DNA from 4 places in the Salinispora sp. H7-4 genome. Region 2 is predicted to be linked to each of the others. Evidence: riboswitches for the same ligand, from Rfam matches in the RefSeq annotation. Region 2 holds a riboswitch; each other region holds the start of a gene.
What was found. A riboswitch is a leader RNA that binds a small molecule or an ion and turns the genes downstream of it on or off. The one in region 2 is predicted to bind cobalamin.

Region 1 (4,263 bases), on a different contig from region 2:
CGGAAGATCAGCATCGGCACCTCGCACGAGGGCCGGGACCTGATGGCGGTGAAGATCTCCGACAATGTCGGGACCGACGAGGACGAACCAGAAATCCTCTTCAACTCCCAGCAGCACGCTCGGGAGCACCTGACCGTGGAGATGGCGATCTACCTGCTCAACCTCTTCACCGACAACTACGGCAGTAACTCCCGGGTCACCAACGTGGTCAACAGCCGGGAGCTGTGGATCATCCCGACCGTGAACCCGGACGGCAGCGAGTACGACATCGCCACCGGCTCGTACCGGTCGTGGCGCAAGAATCGGCAGCCGAACAGCGGCTCGTCCTGGGTCGGCACCGACCTGAACCGCAACTGGGACTACCTCTGGGGCTGCTGCGGCGGCTCCTCCGGCTCCACCTCGTCGAGCACCTACCGGGGCCCGTCGCCCTTCTCCGCCCCGGAGACCGATGCGGTGCGCGACTTCGTGGACAGCCGGGTCGTGGGCGGAGTCCAGCAGATCAAGGCCAACATCGACTTCCACACCTACTCCGAGCTGGTGCTCTGGCCGTTCGGCTATACGTACAGCAACACCGCCCCGGGAATGACGGCCGACCAGTACAACACCTTCGCCACCATCGGCGGGGAGATGGCGGCCACCAACGGCTACACCCCGCAGCAGTCCAGTGACCTCTACATCACCGACGGCAGCAGCATCGACTGGATGTGGGGGGCGCACGGGATCTGGGCGTACACCTTCGAGCTGTACCCCGGCTCCGCCGCGGGCGGCGGCTTCTACCCACCCGACGAGGTCATCCCGGCGGAGACCGCCCGCAACCGCGAAGCCGTGCTGCTCCTCTCCGAGTACGCCGACTGCCCGTACCGGGCGATCGGCAAGGAGGACCAGTACTGCGGCGGTGGCGGCGGCGGGGAGACGGTCTGGGCGGACACCTTCGAGACCGCGACCGGCTGGACGATCAACCCCAACGGCACCGACACCGCCACCACCGGCCAGTGGGAGCGGGGTGCCGCCCAGGCGACCAGCTACTCCGGCGCCAAGCAGCTCACCCCGTACGCGGGCGGTAACGACCTGGTCACCGGCCGGCTCGCCGGCTCCTCGGTGGGCACCCACGACATCGACGGCGGCGTGACCAGCGCCCGCTCCCCGGCGGTGGCCCTGCCCTCGAGCGGCACGCTGACGCTCTCGTTGGCCTGGTACCTGGCGCACTACTCGAACGCCTCCTCGGCCGACTACTTCCGAGTCAGCGTCGTGCACAGCGGCGGCACCACCACCCTGCTCAACCAGGCCGGGGCGGCGACCAACCGCAGCGCCTCCTGGTCGGTGGCCAACCTCGACCTGACGCCGTACGCCGGCCAGTCGATCCAGATCCAGGTGGCGGCGGCGGACGCCGCCGGCGGGAGCCTCGTCGAGGCTGCCGTCGACAACGTCACCATCACCGTTTCCTGAATCCGGGTGGGGGCCCTGTCCCGCGGGGCCCCCACCCCACCTCGTCACACGTCTGCGGCCCTCCGGGCGCCGGCCCGACCGTGCGTTACGGTGCTACCGACCATCCCGCAGCGAAGCCGGTGAGAAACCGGCACTGTCCCGCAACTGTGATGCCCCGGGTCATCCCGGGGACGAGTCAGGTCGCCTGCGGTCGGTCGCGATATGCGCTCTCGAGGAAGGGCGCCTCGTGGACGGGCGCCTCGGTCCCTGTCGGCGAAGCAGCAACTCCTCGACCGACAGGAGGCCCGATGTCCAGACGTACCCCCCGGTTCCTCACCGCGGCTCTCGCGGTGGCCGCGCTCGCGCTCGGCGGCTGCGCCGAGAAGACCACCGACTCCCCCGCCGACAACGGCGCGTCCAGCGCCGCGACCTTCCCGGTAACGGTTGGCTCGCTGACGCTGGAAGAGCAGCCGGAGAAGATCATCTCGCTGTCGCCGACCGCCACCGAGATGCTCTTCGCGATCGGGGCGGGGCCGCAGGTCGTCGCGGTCGACGACAACTCCAACCACCCGGCGGAGGCACCGCGGACCGACCTCTCCGGCTTCCAGCCGAACGCCGAGGCGATCGCCGCCCACAACCCCGACCTGGTGCTGCTCGCCAGCGACCAGAACAAGATCGTGGACCAGCTCACCACGCTGAAGATCCCGGTCTTCCTCACCCCGGCTGCGGTCACGCTGGACGACACCTATCGGCAGTTCACCGAGGTCGGCGCGTTGACCGGGCATCCCGGCGAGGCCGCCGACGTGGTCAGCCAGATGCAGGACGACATCGCGGAGTTGGTCGCGGACCTGCCCGAGCGGGCGGAGAAGCTCACCTACTTCCACGAGCTCGCCCCCGAGCTGTACACCGCCACCAGCAAGACCTTCATCGGCTCGCTCTACGCGCTCGCCGGGCTCGAGAACATCGCCGACCCGGCCGACGCGGACGGCGCGAGTGGCGGCTACCCGCAGCTCTCCGAGGAGGTCATCGTCCAGGCCAACCCGGACTTCATCTTCCTCGCCGACACCAAGTGCTGCCAGCAGAGCGTCGCGTCGGTCCAGGACCGACCCGGCTGGTCGACGATCACCGCCGTACAGGAGGGCCAGGTCGTCGCGCTCGACGACGACATCGCCTCCCGGTGGGGCCCGCGCGTCGTCGACCTGCTCCGCACGATCATCGAGGCGACCGCCAAGGTCCCCGCGTGACGCTGGGCTGGTGGCGATAGCAGAGGCCTCCCCATGCGGCAGGTGGTAACCCAGCGCCCCGCCGACCGCCCCACCGGCGGGCCGGCGGGGCGGTCAGCCGCGGCTCGGCCCGCCGGACTGCGGCCCCGCTGGCTCGTCGCCGGGCTGGCCGCGGTGCTGGCCGCCCTGGTGGCGGGCGTCTCCCTCGGCCCGGTCAGCCTGCCACCCGGCAGCGTCGCGGTCGAGCTGCTGAACCTCCTCCCCGGGGTCGGCCTCGACAGCGGGCTCACCGAGCGGGAGGTCGCCATCATCACCGAGCTGCGCCTGCCCCGGGCCGTACTCGGCCTGCTCGTCGGCGGATTGCTCGCCCTGGCCGGCGGCGCCTACCAGGGCGTGTTCCGCAACCCGCTGGCCGACCCGTACCTGCTCGGGGTCGCGGCCGGCGCCGGGTTCGCGGTCACCGTGGTGATCACCGCAGGCGGGGTCGGCGGGGCGGTCACCGGGCTGCCGGTCACCATCCCGCTGGCCGCCTTCGTCGGCGCGATCGGCGCGGTCACGCTGACCTACCTGCTCGGCTCCGCCGGCGGCCGAAGCCGATCACCGGCGACCCTGATCCTGGCCGGGGTGGCGGTCTCCGCCTTCCTCTCCGCCGGACAGACGTACCTGCTGCAACGCAACTCGGACAGCATCCAACAGGTCTATGCCTGGCTGCTCGGGCGGCTCGCCACCGCCGGCTGGCACGACGTACGGCTGGTCCTGCCGTACTTCCTGCTGACCGCCGTGGTGGTCCTGCTGCACCGGCGGGAACTGGACGTCCTCTCGGTCGGCGACGACGAGGCGACCAGCCTGGGCCTGCACCCGCAACGGTCCCGCTACCTGCTGATCGCCGCCGCCTCCCTCGGCACCGCCGCCGCGGTCTCCGCGTCCGGGCTGATCGGCTTCGTCGGAATCATCGTGCCGCACGCCGTACGACTGCTCGCCGGCTCCAGCTACCGGGTGATCCTGCCGCTGTCGATGCTCTTCGGCGGGGCGTTCCTGGCGCTCACCGACGTGGTCGCCCGTACCGCCGCCGCCCCCGAGGAGATCCCGATCGGTGTGGTGACCGCGCTGCTCGGCGGCCCCTTCTTCGTCCTGGTCCTGCGGAGCGCCCGGCGGGTGCTGGGATGAGCGCACCGGCGGTGGCGGTACGCGACCTGCGGGTCCGGCTGGCCGGCGTACCCATCCTCACCGGGGTCGACCTGAGCGTCGCCGCCGGCGAGTGGGTCACCGTGATCGGCCCGAACGGCGCCGGCAAGTCGACGCTGCTGCGCGCCGTCGGCGGCCTGCTGCCCACCGGGGGCGCGGTCTCCCTCTTCGGTACGCCGATCCAGCAGCTGCGTCGCCGGGACCGGGCCCGGGTGGTGGCGACGGTCGCCCAGTCGCCGGTGGTGCCGGCCGGGATGTCGGTCCTGGACTACGTGCTACTCGGCCGCACCCCGTACATCGCGCCGCTGGGCCGGGAGTCCACCGCCGACCTGGCCGCCGCGCACGATGTCCTGGACCGGCTGGACCTCACCGGATTCCACGCCCGGGAACTGGCCACCCTCTCCGGTGGCGAGCGGCAGCGGGTCTTCCT
Region 2 (4,263 bases):
CGCCGCCACCGAGCAGCAGCACCGCGAGCAGCACGTAGCTGGTGATCGCGGCGCCGGTGGTCGGCAGCCCACCCGGGCTGGAGGTGGTCGGCGTGGGAGTCACCGGAGCGCTGGCGGTCGGTGACGCGGCGGGGGGCTCCGACGGGGCGGTCCCGGTGGCGCTCGGTGTCGGGCTGGCGGTGGCTGTGCCGGTCGGCGTCGGCGATCCGCTGGCGGTCGGCGAGGCGGTGGGGGAGGCGGTGCCGGTCGGGGTGGGCTGCCCGGTCGGCGGCGGGTCGAGGCCGATCCGACCCAGCGGCACCTGGGCGAGCCCGAGCAGGGCCTGGGCGGTGGCGCGACGCCACTCGTCCCGGCTGCCGTCGCCGAGTCCGTTCTCGACGACGGCGGCGAGCCCCTCGGCGTTGTAGGCGATGGCACCCGCCTCCGCGGCAGCCGCCCCGCCGTTGGCCCCGGTTACCTGCAAAGCGGCCAGCGCCACCGCCGCCTCGGTGGCCTCCGGGTCGCGGCCGGCGGCGGCGAGAGCCTGCCCGGCCAGGCCGGTGCTGTTGGAGTTCTTCCCGGCGGTCGGTCCGGAGCCCGCGAACGACCCGTCGGTGTGCTGCTGGGACACCAGCCAGTCCGCCCCGGCGGCGGCCGCGTCGGCGGCGTCGGCGGCGCCGTCCTCGGCGGCGCTCAGCAGTGCCTGCACGGCCATCGCGGTCGAGTCGACGTCGAGGGCGGCGTCGGGTTGGTCGTCGCAGGACGGTGAGGGCCCGTCGGCGGTGTCCGGGTAGAGGCGGAAGCCGCCCGCCGCGCACTGCTGCCGGATGAGGAAGTCCACCACGTCCTGCGGTACGCCGCCGCTGCGGGTCAGGCCCAGCACGGCGAAGGACTGGTCGAAGGTGTTACTGGGGGCCAGGCCGGCCTGCGCTCGGGGCCGGTTGGAGAGCCGTCCCCGCTGGTGGTCGGTGTCCGCTCCGGCGATCAGCGACAGGGTCTCGGCCCGCAGGTCGTAACCGCCGAAGTCGGTGGGGTCGGCGTTGGCGGCGGAGGCGGCGTAGAGCAGTTTCGCGGTCGCCCCGCCGTCGGTGACGTCCTCGGTGCTCCAGTTGTCCCAGCTGTTGTAGGCGCGCACGTTCGCCGCGACCTGGGCGGTCGCTGCCTGCCGGGTCGACGGGTCGACCCCGGTGGCGGAGAGGGCGAGGAGACCGTCGATGGTCAGCCCCCAGTCCCCCGCCTCCGGGTTGAACGGGCTGGGCAGGACGCCGTCGGTGAACTCGTCGGCCAGCCAGGACGCAGCGGCGCGGGCCGCGGCGGCGTGGTCCGGGTCGGGTGCCGCCCCCACGGTTGGGGGAGCGGCGGCCACCGCGGCGAGGGTGGTTGCCGCGGCCACGCCGAGACCGGTGGCGAGGCGCCGGGACAGGGCCATGAGGGGTGCCTTTCGTAGCGGAGGGTGAGCTCCGGCAAGCACCCCGGGGAACGAAAACCCCGCTCCGCGTGCTGCGGTGAGCGGGGTGGACGGACCTCGGCCTTGACCGGACTTCACCCTGTAGACCTCGACAGTGGAAGCCGCTCGTCCCGGGCGGGGCATTCCGGCTCGCGAGAGGGTTCTCTCGCTCACGGCTGCGGGTCAGCGCCGGCATCGCACCGGCTTCCCCCCACACAGGACTTATGCAGTTGTGCCCGGTGCGCACCGGGCGCCCGTCACCGTATCGCCCGGGCGTGCGACGACGCCAGAGCCCGAGACGAGCACCCAGGTGCGCCCCTGGTCACACCGTCGGTGCGGTGGCTCAGGGGGCGGGGATGCTCGGCGGCTCGCTGGCGCCGTAGGACCAACCCTCGACGCTGCCCGGGGCCGGGTCGTAGTTGAGCACGCCCTTGTCGCTGTATTCCCAGTCACCGCCCCGGGGCGCGTGCCAGTACGACCAGTACCCGCTGGCCTGCGGGGTGTCGATGCAGGGCTCGACGTCCGGGGTGGGCAGTCCACCGAGTCGGCAGACGAAGGCCAGGCCCCAGCGGAGGGTGCCCTCGACGGCGAAGCCGGCGTCCTGGATGGCGGCCAGCCCGGTGTCCGGGTCGCCGGGGGCGCACGCGACCTCGACGTCGCCGCCGAACGCGGTGAAGTCGATCACCACGGTGACGCCCGAGGTGCCGTCGCAGGCGTCGGCGCGGGCGGCCTGGGGTGCGGGCTCGACAGCGGTCAGGGCGATCCCGGCGACGGCGGCGGCCAACAGGCCGGCGACGCGGGTGCGGAGGGTGGTTCGGAGGTGGGACACGACCATCAGGAGTGCCTTTCCGCCCTGCGGTCGTCAGAACCCAGCCGATCGCTGCTGGTCAGCGTCGGGTCGGGGCCTCCGACCCGTGGGCCACGACGGGTGGATAGCAGTGCGCGAGTGTGGCGGGTATTCGGGCTCGCCGTCGGGATGCACCTCGACGGCCTACCGTTGCGGGCCAGCGCCGGATTGTGACCGGACTTCCCCCGCACAGACGCGGTGGTTCAGTTGTCGCGACAGTCTGGGGCGGCGCGAGCAGCGCTGTCAAATGCCCCGGGACGGGCGCATGTCCTGAAGACCGCGCATCGGGTGAATCCGACCGAGCCACGCCATCCGGCGTCATTGACGCGGTGGACGTCGCGTGGTGTGCTCAGCACGCAACGGTAATGAAAACCACGATCATTATCAACTGAGGAGGATCATGTCTCTCACCGTGCCACCGGACCTGCTGCGCTCCGCCGAGTCGGGCCCCGTTGACGACGGCGCCTTCGTCTCCTGCGTCCGCGACTCCCTGCCGTACGCCTGGCAGACCGTCAGCCGGGTGGCGGCGGAGCTGGCGTCCTCCGACGCCGAGTTCGCCGACAACGTCGTCCCGCCGCCGACCGAGGAGGAGCGGGGTCAGCTCCTGCGTGCGCTGGCCAGTGACGCCATCCGGTCCAGCCTCGAGCGTCACTTCGGCGTCAAGCTGGCCTTCCAGAACTGTCACCGGGTCGCGGCGTTCCGGCACTCCGTAGTGGACTCGGAGACCTACCGCCGCTTCATCTCCGTCCGCGGTCAGCTACTCAACCAATCTCCCGAGCTGCGCAACTGTTGATCCGGCTACCGCCCGGCGACCGGCGGGTTGATCCACCCCCGTCGGCGTCGGGCACCCCCGATCTTCGCAGTAGCCTGACAGTGCGGCGCTCGTCCGCGGCGAGAGTAGTGACTGGTGCATGAAGTCGCCGATCGCGGTGAAGGCCGCACCCTCGCGCACCGTCGGCTTCGCCCGCACCTGGGGAGCGGCGGGCTTGGCCAGCAAGAGCGCACCCTCGGTGCGGCATCCACCCGTTCAACAAGGTGGGCATGGCCAGTCCGGACTTCAAGGGGTGGCTGGCCGTTCGCCCCTCCAAATTAGTAGCGGCGAGGAGTTGGCGTGCCGTAGAGACGCCCCGAAAAGTTACCCTTTAACCGTATTGATCGATGAGAGTCATAATGGTGTCACCGCCAGTGTTGCGCCAGTTGGACCATAGGTAGCAAAGATGCTAGTTGCATTAGCCTCGGCTGGGTGCTAGTTGCCGCCATAGGGAAGGCTGGCTCTGCTTCCGGAGTGCGTTCCAAACGGGGATGAATATCGCCACTTGAGATGTGGGCTGATCGTGTGAAACTATGTCGACACTAACTACGACGGGGGTCGAGTGGGTTAGAGTCGCCCCCGATTGGGGGAAGTTCGCGTGAAGAGTGTGACAAGATCGCCAGGTCGTATGCTGTTGGCGGCCACTTCGGTTTTCGCTGTCGCTCTGGGTTTCCCGGGCGCTGCCCAAGCCGATGTCGTTGCCCAGCAAAATCCGGATGACGTCAGCATCCAGTCACAGGACGTGTGGACGGAGTACTGGGAAGGCGCCAACCTGATCGGCATCGGTAAATTCAATGCAGATCCGGTCGACGCGATTCCGGGGGATTCGATCCAGGCGTGCGACTATTACCCCGACGGCTGGCGGGTTGAGGTTCGGATGGACATCAATCCCACCGGAACCTGGGAGACTGATCGGGTTGCTACGACCCACGGCCATAAATCCCCCTACTGTAGCCCGTGGGAGGGTGGAAACTTGGCGGAGGAGACTCCGGTATTGGTGAAGGTCTGTAAGGTTCTGGATGACTCTGAGGAGCATTGCGAGGATCCTGTCCCTGGCTGGGCGTAGAAGGCCCACTGAAGGTATTTCCTTCATCTGGTAGTGCAATGCTGCGGTGATCTTCGTTCCTTGGGTTACCGCAGCATTGGCCTGCGTCGTTTACATAGAGAAGAGTTCGTCCC
Region 3 (4,263 bases), on a different contig from region 2:
TTGACCCCGGCCAGGATCGACCGACCCGGCTGGTAGGCGAAGCCCACCTCATCGAACTCCAGCAGCGAGGCGTTCACCAAGGGGACACCAATCCGGTGCTGACCATGACAATCGCGCCGAGCAACGCCGTGGTCGCCGCGACGAACGGCACCGATACCCGGTGGGCCGCCACCTGCACGGCGAGTGAACCGGTGTAGCCCCGCACCGCCAGTCCCTCCTCCAGCCGCCGCGCTCGGTGCAACGCCCGGACGAACACCGCCCCCGCCTGTCCGGCCAGCGACCGGTAGGCGGTCCGCCAGGTACGGAAGCCAAGCCGGGCCGCCTGCGCCTGTCGGACCGCATGCACGCTCTCCACCAGCAGGAAGAGCATCCGGTACGTCAGCGCGGCAACCTCGGTGACCGCCGGGGGGATCCCCAGCCGGTGCAGTCGTGGCAGGACATCCGACAACGGTGTGGTGGCGGTGAACAGCAGCAGGCAGGTCAACGCCGCCACGGACCGGCCCGCGGTCTGTACCGCCAGCGGCACGCCGGCGGGGTCGATGGCCAGTCGGGCCGGAGCCGGCATCGACACGAGCAACGGGACGGTCGACGTGGCCACGAAGAGCAGCGGCACCCGGGCCGCCCGCAGCACCACGACCAGTGGCACCCGTGCGGCGGCCAGCAGCACCGCCGCCGCACCACCGGACAGGAACGCGGCGGGCCAGGTGGGCAGGGCCACCGCACAGACCAGCAGCCCGAGCGCGAGCAGCGCCTTCTCGGCGGGGTGCCGACCTCGCCAGGGACCGGTGTGCGCCGCGATGTCGAGGGCGAACACGCTAACCGCGCTGCCGATCGACAGCGTCGCGCTGCCGCTGCCGGGTCCGGGCAACACCGAAGTAGTAGCCGAGCAGGCCGGCGCCGAGCGCAGCCTGGAGGGCGAAGAACGCCGACTCCAGCTCGGCCGACGGCGGCTCGTAGATCGGCGAGAACCACGGCTGGTAGTCCGGATGATCGTCGACGATGGCCTGTTCGGCGAGGGCGTCCGCGCCGGAGAAGGGTTCCTCCCCCGACCCGAGGCCGAACGCCAGCGGCACCACCGCCAGGAGCAGCACCGCGAGCAGCAACAGCAGGTTGACCCAGGAGAAGCGCCTCATGCCCGTACCTCCGCCGCCGGGCGCAGCAGGCCGAGCCGACGCAGGTCATCCCCGCTGGTCCGACTCAGCAGGCGGACCACCAGAACGGTCAGCAGTCCCTCGCTGATCGCCAGTGGAATCTGGGTCACGGCGAAGATCCCGCCGAACTTCGCCAGCGCACCGCCGACGCCGGCGACCGGGTCGGGGAACGCCAGGGCCAGCTGGGCGACGGTGACACCGTACGTCGCCAGGCTGCCCAGGGCCGCAGCGGCGAACACCGCCGGGCCCAGTCCACCGCCAGCACGACGGACCATGGTGTAGCTCCCATACGCCACCCACGGGCCGACGATCGCCATCGAGAAGATGTTCGCGCCCAGCGTGCTCAGCCCGCCGTGGGCCAGCAGCAGCGCCTGGAACAGCAGCACGATGCCGCCCAGCACACTCATCACCGGCGGTCGGAACAGCACCGCCCCCAGCCCGGTGCCGGTCGGGTGGGAACTCGACCCGGTCACCGACGGGATCTTCAATGCGGACAGCGCGAAGGTGAAGGCACCGGCCGCGCCGAGCAGCAGTTTCGAGTCTGGATCTGCACGGACCTGCCGGACCAGGGCCCGGCTCCCGTGTACGACGAATGGCGCGGACACGACGAACCACGCCGCCGCCTGTTCCGGAGGGAGATACCCCTCGGCGATATGCATCGAATGACCTTCCCTTCCAGCACCTCGTGGATGAGATCCGTGTCAAGGCCGGTCTCCTGGCTTCCGGATCGACGTTCACTCCAGCCTTCCCAGGCCTGGTTGGGCCCAGTGGCACAGTCAGAGATCACTACCCGGTCACAGTGGCGAGGGCCGCGCCGGTCTTCCACCGGCTTCCCGTGCACCTTGACGGCGAGAGGCTATCGGGCACCCGCCCAGACGGCAAGCTGTCGATTCACGCCAATCGCTACCCGCCTCCGCCGGCTGCGGCGAACCGAACGCCACGCTGCGCCACGAGCCGAGAGCTTCAGCACAGGCCGGTTCCCGGTTTCCTGGCCGTCAGGAGGGCGTAGCCGAGCACACCATCGGTGACCGCGGCCCGGGCCGCGGCCAAGACCGTCGGGGCCCGGTCGAAGTCCAGGCCGAGCGCCGCCGCCTGATCCGCGGCGGTCATCCGCAGCACGGTCAGGCGCGCCTCGATCTGGTCGATCATCGTGGTCACCGCGGAGTCGTGCCGTTCGGTGTGGGTTGTCGTCAACCCCGCGCCGGCCAGCAGGGCGACGTACTCATCGAGGGGACGCGCATCGGCAACGCAGGCGATCCACGCTCCCAACCCGGTCAGTTCGGGGGGCAGCCGGTCGGGGACGGCGACAACATCGGCCAGCCCGAGTTGCCCGCCCGGGACCAGCACCCGGGCCAGTTCCCCCGCTGCGGTGGGCTTTTCGGGGAAGGTGCAGAAGGCGCATTCGCAGACCACCACCTCAACCGAGTGCGAGTCGACAGCCAGCCGCTCGGCGTCTCCCCGCCGAAACCGCACCTGGTCGGTGAGGCCAACGGACCGGGCCACCCGGGTGGCCGCCGCGACGTTGGGACCGGCGAGGTCCACACCGGTCACCGTGCAGCCGTACTCGGACGCCAGCAGCAGCGCGCTGGTACCCCGTCCGCTCGCCACATCGAGCACGCGTTCACCGCCGGTCAAGGCCAGTCGGGTGGCGAGTCGGCGGGTCAGCGACGAACCACCGGGATGGTATGCCTCGCCGAGGAGCAGGGCGACCAGGTCCGAACCGTAGACCGCGGCGCAGCAGCCCTTCGGGTCCGCTGCGGGCTCACTCCCCGTCACCGGATCCGCCGCCCGACGTTGGTGGCGTCCGGTGCCACCCGCCGCTCGGCGGCGACGCCGTCGGAACGCTGGGCGACCTTCGACCCGTACGGGGAGTCGGTGATCATCGAACGCAGCGCGAGTGCGTTGGGCACCACGTCGGCGACCGGCACCCCGGACATCTGCTCGCGGACCTGTTCCCGGTAGCCGACCGAGTTGTAGGCGCAGAACGGGATCAGTCTGCCGTCCGGGGTGATCTCCTCGACGCAACACTTCATCAGCTGCCGCACATTGAGGGTGTACGGGTCCTGGAAGTCCTGGATCACGATCATGAAGGCCCGGTCGGTCAGGTTCGCCACCGCCTCGGGTAGGTTGACGCCGCAGGCGTCGGCACAGTCCAGCGCCGCGGCGGTCTGGGCGAGGCGCACGTTGGTCGTGTCGGTGCCCATGAATGCCGACGCCGACCACAGCTTCTCCAGCGCTTCCCGGACAGCGGGGTCCGGCACCACCCGGTTGGTGACGTAGTCGAGATGGTCTGCCACATCGAGCAGCCGAGGAATCGGCACCACCGCGAAATCCTCGGCGCCGGGCGTGCCCGAGGTGAGCAGATAGGTAATCGACCGGCAGGTCGGGAAGCAGCACGGCACCGGGAAGAAGTCCTCGGCCCGGAACCAGTCGGGCCGCTGCCGCGCGACGAGGTGAATGATGTCGGAGTTGGTCAGCCGGGTCAGCGGGTCGAAGGGCGTGTGTCGGCCGGAGTGGGTGACCGGCTGGAACGAGACGCTGCGCACGGCCGGGTGCGCCAGGCCGTGGCTGATGATGGCGCCGAGTTCGTGCTCGTTGAGCCCTCGTTCGACCGCGGCCACCAGGGTGACGGTGAGGCCGGCCTCGGCGCAGTTGTCCAACGCGCGCTGCTTGATCTCACGCAGGTCCCGCCCCCGGATCTCCCGGTGTGTCCGCTCGTCGAACCCGTCGAACTGCAGGTAGATGTTGACCGCCCGGTCGGGACGGTTCCGCTCGCCGAGCGCTGCCACGAACCTCCGGTCGCTGGCGAGCCGAATTCCGTTGGTGTTCAGGTTGACGGCCCGAATCGGGCGGGCCTGGGCGGCGTCCACGAAGTCCAGGATCTGCCGGTGGATGGTGGGCTCTCCGCCGGAGAACATCACCACCTCGGCCTCGCCCTCACTCGCCACGAAGACGTCGAGCATCCGCTCACACTGCGCGAGGCTGATGGCGTACCCGTCGGGCTGGTGACCGGAGTCGGCGAAGCAGATCGGGCAGTCGAGGTTACAGCCGGTGTTGACCTCGATAATGCCCAGACAGGCGTGCTGCTTGTGTTCCGGACACAGCCCACAGT
Region 4 (4,263 bases), on a different contig from region 2:
GCGCCGAAGCCGCCCGCCGTGGCGGGGGCGGCCAGCCACCGGTACGCGGCCAGGTAGTGGTGACTCGGGGGCAGGTCCGGGTCGTGGTAGATGGCGATCGGGTTCTCCCCGAAGCCGCGGGGCGGCTGGATCAGCAGGACCACGTTGCCGAACCGCAGGCCGGCCAGGACGAGGCCACCGCCGTCGGTGTACAGCTCGCCCGGCGGCTCCCCCCAGTGGCGGACCATGTCTGCGCGCAGTTGCGCCGGCACCTGGTCGAACCACCGCCGGTACGTCTCCTGCGGTACCCGTGCGCTGGCGGTGGCGAGCTGCTCGGGGGTGAGCCACTCGACGTCGTGGCCGCCGGCGGCGATGAGGGCGTGGATGAGGGCGTCCCCGTCGTCCGGTAGGGGCGCCGCGCCGAGGTCGTAGCCGGCGGCGGCGAGCGCGGCGAGCAGCCGCACCGCGCTGGCCGGGGTGTCCAGGCCGACGGCGTTGCCGACCCGGGAGTGCTTCGTCGGGTACGAGCTGAGCACCACCGCCACCCGCTTGCCGGCGTTCGGCAGGTGCCACAGCCGGGCGTGCCGGACGGCGATTCCGGCCACCCGGGCGGCGCGCTCCGGGTCCGGCGCGTAGACCGACAGCCCGTCCGCGTCGAGCTGTTTGAACGAGAACGGCACGGTGACGATCCGCCCGTCGAACTCCGGGATCGCCACCTGCATCGCCGCGTCCAACGGGGACAACCCGGCGTCGCTGTCGGCCCACTGCTCCCGCGTGCTGGTGAGACAGAGCGCCTGGATGACCGGCAGGTCGAGGGCGGCCAGCGCGCCCACGTCCCAGGCGTCCTCGTCGCCACCGCCGGCCGCGTCGGTGGCCACGGTGCCCCCGGCGGCGAGTACGGTGACCAGCAGCGCGTCGCAGCGGGCGAAGAGTTCCAGTGGGCCCGCGCCGGCGGTCAGCCCGCGCAGCGAGCCGCAGAAGATCGGCGCCGCGTTTCCTCCCGCGGCCTCCACGGCGTCGGCGAGCGTGTCCACGAAGGCGGTGTTGCCGGCGAGCGCGTGCGCCCGGTAGAAGACGATTCCGACGGTCGGCCGGTCCGGGCTGGTCGACCGGGCACCGTGCATCCCGTACGCCGGGGTCGGTGCGGGGGGCGCGAACCCCGCGCCGGTGAGCAGCACCGTGTCGGAGAGGAACCGGGCCAGCTGCGCCAGGTTCTCCGGTCCCCCTTCGACCAGGTAGGACAGGGCCTGGGTGGTGACACCGGCGGGCACGGTGGAGGCGGCGGTCAGCTCGGCGTCGGGGACGCTCTCCCCGCCCAGCACCACCGTCGGCACGTTCGCGGCGAGGACCGCGGCCAGTCCGTCCGGCCATGCGGCCCGACCGCCGAGCAGGCGTACGACGGCCAGGTCCACGCCGTCGAGCAGTTCCGGGACGCCGTCGACGGCCACGCGGTTCGGGTTGGCCAGGCGATAGTCGGCCCCGCTGGCCCGCGCGGCGAGCAGGTCGGTGTCGGCGGTGGAGAGCAGCAGAATGCGCACAGCAAACTCCGGAGAGTGACGCCCACGTTGTGGCGCGGGCGATCAGTGAAGCGGGAGGTGATTCGGCTTCGCGGGCACCGTCTCGGGCCACCCGACCGGGCGGGCCGACCGGGCGCGCGTCAGGCGGCGATCAACCGCGGGCAGCAGGGCCGAGAACGGCGGCCCCCCCGCACGGCAGCAGGGACGTTCTCGGCGGCGGGACCCGTCGCGGCGGCGAAACCAATCGCGGCAGCGGGACCAATCGCGGCGGGGTCGGGCCGCGGACCGGTGGCGGGCATACCGCCGCCGGCCAGACTGATGCGACAACTGTCGATGGATGGGACGCTACACGTCATCGGGTCCTCCTCGGGTATCCACGCCCTGGGGTGCACCGACGGCCGAAGTATCCTGGCTCCCGGATCGACGCTCACCCCCGGCCTTCCAACCGCGCGACGCACGGTCGTGGCTCCACAAGGGGGATCACTCCCCGGTGACAGTGGCGGGACCGCGCCGGATTCACACCGGCTTCCTTCACTGCCGTCCGGCCGCGAACTCTGCCACACCAATACGTCCCGGTCAACGAAACGAGGGCAGAGCAGCGGTCGACCAGTCCCGGAGCCGCCGCCCCGGGGGTGTCCCTAATGGGTTTGTCAACGCGCATCGAGGGCTTTGGCCCAGACGATGATGTGGTCGATGGCGTCACGGGTCAGGCCAATCGTTGGGTCGGGGGTGATCAGCAGGGTGGGGCTGGTGCGGGTCGCGGCCCAGGTGTGGGCTTGGGGTGTGTGGAGGTCGTCGATCCATGCCGCGGGCCGTTGCTGGGCGTAGGCGGCGATGAGCGGGATTTTGTCGCTGGGGTGGAACGGTGCGGCTGGCATGGTGATCACGGGCAGGGAGGTGATGTGCAGTAGCGGTGCGAGGAGCTGGTTGGCTTCGTCGTTCCAGGCCGTGGCCCAGGCGACGTCCAGGACGGTGCTCGCTTCGGTGATCCAGGCGCCATGTGCGGAGTTGACACGGACGGGTTCCTCGTCGGGGAACAGGTGGTGCTCGGTGTAGCCGGCCGGTGGTTGAACAGTTCCGTAGGGATTGAGGACACCGTCGACGTCGAGCAGGAGCAGGGGCCGGGTCATCTGCGGATTTTGCCTGATGTGGTCAGCCGGGGGTGACCGCGACGATTGGTCTTGGCTGGTAGGGAATCTTGTCGCGGAGCATGGCGAACAGGACGTTGCAGCGGCGTCGGGCGAGGCAGATGAGGGCGGCGTCGTGGCGTTTGCCTTCGGCGCGTTTGCGGTCGTAGTAGGCGCGGCTGACGGGGTCGGTGAGGGCTGCGAACGCGGCGAGGAAGAACGCTCGTTTGAGGTTTTGTTGCCGCCTCGCGGTGGGTGCTCGCCGCGGATGCTGCTGCCGGATCGTCATACCGGGCCGGGTGACCGAGGGCCCCCGGGTGGGGACGATCAAAAAGGTAACGGTCACGGCGGCTACCGGAGGCGCCGCTCCGGGTGGGCCCGGTTCCAGGCGCGCATCCGCTCCGGATAGCCCATCTTGGCTGCCTCGTACAGCGGCAGGGCCAGCCGGCGGGCGAGTGACGCGGCAACCCGCGGCGACCCGGTACGGCGGCGGATCCACTCGCCGTCGTGCGCGATCGCCACCACCGTCGTGTCCGTCGCCGTCGTCTCCGGCTCCAGGTAGAACTCGACCCCGGTCCGGCTGGCGACGAACTGCTCCAGCGCCACCAGGTCCGCGCGGGTGCCCTCCCGGTCGAGCTTCGTCGGCACCCCGTCAGACTCCCAGGTACGCGACCGCTTCCGACTGAACCAGCCCATGCCGCTCCTCCTCGCATCTCCGGTGCCGCCGGCCTCCAGTGCACCACCCTTGGCTGAGCGCCGCCTGTACGCCCCCTGATGACGCGCTGAGGACGCGCTGCCGGCGGGTGGGCCCAAGCCCGCAGGGAGGCGTCGGCCGGCTCACCGTCCCGGGGGCGGGAGTGAGGCGTGCGTCACCGCGAGCACGAGCCGGTCCCAGGAGTGGGTCAGGCTGCGACCGGTGAGCTCGGTGAGCCGGCGGAGCCGATGGCGCATGGTCTGCGGGTGCAGTCCGACCGCGGTCGCGGCCTCGATCGCCGACCCGTGGGTGAGGTACGCGTCGAGCCCTTCGAGCAGGTGGGCGTTGGCGGGGGTGAGCACCGGCCCGAGAACCGCGGCGTGCAGTGCGGCACGGTCAACGGGAGGCGTGCCGTGCAGTACCGCGACGGTGAGCGCGTCGCCGCGGTCGAGCACGGTCCGGCGGGCGAACGCCGCCACGGGTGCGTGCTCGAGCGCGGCTACCGCAGCCCGGTAGTCCTGGGGCAGGGTCGCCGGGGAGGCGCCGCTGATCAGACAGGCCCGCCAACCGCCAGCGGCCACGGCCGCCACGACCTCGGACTGCTCGTGCCCGTCCGGGAGCAGCAGGACACCCGCGCCGGCCCGCACCGTGCTCAACAGCGCACCGGTACTCAGGTCGACCGGGCCGTGGTCCGCGCCGGCGGCCGGCGACGCCACGAGGGTGGCGACGCGGGCCGGGTGGGTCTCCGGGCTCTTCGGATCGCCACCGGCGAGGAGGAGGCCGAAGCTGGTGGGAACGCGGACGTTGAGCTGCTCGGTGCGGTCGGCGAGGGCGCCGGACGAGGTCTGACGACCGGCGAGCAGATCGTGCAGGAACTCGTCAATCAGCCGGCGCCGGTCGGTGATCAACTCGGCGGCCTTGTGCTGATAGCCGTTGGCCAACGCCT

Region 1: it holds a riboswitch for cobalamin, as region 2 does, so the genes downstream of both, H0524_RS23960 (ABC transporter substrate-binding protein) here and H0524_RS06420 (hypothetical protein) in region 2, are expected to answer to the same signal.
Region 3: it holds a riboswitch for cobalamin, as region 2 does, so the genes downstream of both, H0524_RS05770 (energy-coupling factor ABC transporter permease) here and H0524_RS06420 (hypothetical protein) in region 2, are expected to answer to the same signal.
Region 4: it holds a riboswitch for cobalamin, as region 2 does, so the genes downstream of both, cobN (cobaltochelatase subunit CobN) here and H0524_RS06420 (hypothetical protein) in region 2, are expected to answer to the same signal.

What each region holds. Positions count from the first base shown of each region.
Region 1 is NZ_JABZED010000076.1:6,221-10,483, reverse strand. It holds gene H0524_RS23965 (M14 family metallopeptidase) at 1-1,446, shown strand, start outside; cobalamin riboswitch at 1,508-1,653, shown strand; gene H0524_RS23960 (ABC transporter substrate-binding protein) at 1,734-2,669, shown strand; gene H0524_RS23955 (iron ABC transporter permease) at 2,703-3,815, shown strand; gene H0524_RS23950 (ABC transporter ATP-binding protein) at 3,812-4,263, shown strand, end outside.
Region 2 is NZ_JABZED010000006.1:17,194-21,456, reverse strand. It holds gene H0524_RS06425 (prenyltransferase/squalene oxidase repeat-containing protein) at 1-1,408, opposite strand, end outside; cobalamin riboswitch at 1,543-1,681, opposite strand; gene H0524_RS06420 (hypothetical protein) at 1,770-2,261, opposite strand; cobalamin riboswitch at 2,359-2,506, opposite strand; gene H0524_RS06415 (SCO5389 family protein) at 2,674-3,066, shown strand; gene H0524_RS06410 (hypothetical protein) at 3,683-4,150, shown strand.
Region 3 is NZ_JABZED010000004.1:121,166-125,428, forward strand. It holds gene H0524_RS05755 (energy-coupling factor ABC transporter ATP-binding protein) at 1-77, opposite strand, end outside; gene cbiQ (cobalt ECF transporter T component CbiQ) at 74-814, opposite strand; gene H0524_RS05765 (energy-coupling factor ABC transporter substrate-binding protein) at 816-1,133, opposite strand; gene H0524_RS05770 (energy-coupling factor ABC transporter permease) at 1,130-1,810, opposite strand; cobalamin riboswitch at 1,839-2,011, opposite strand; gene H0524_RS05775 (class I SAM-dependent methyltransferase) at 2,115-2,927, opposite strand; gene H0524_RS05780 (radical SAM protein) at 2,924-4,263, opposite strand, start outside.
Region 4 is NZ_JABZED010000004.1:56,672-60,934, forward strand. It holds gene cobN (cobaltochelatase subunit CobN) at 1-1,517, opposite strand, end outside; cobalamin riboswitch at 1,898-2,028, opposite strand; gene H0524_RS05450 (HAD domain-containing protein) at 2,147-2,626, opposite strand; partial or broken gene H0524_RS05455 (IS110 family transposase) at 2,649-2,908, opposite strand; gene H0524_RS05460 (hypothetical protein) at 2,975-3,319, opposite strand; gene H0524_RS05465 (CdaR family transcriptional regulator) at 3,461-4,263, opposite strand, start outside.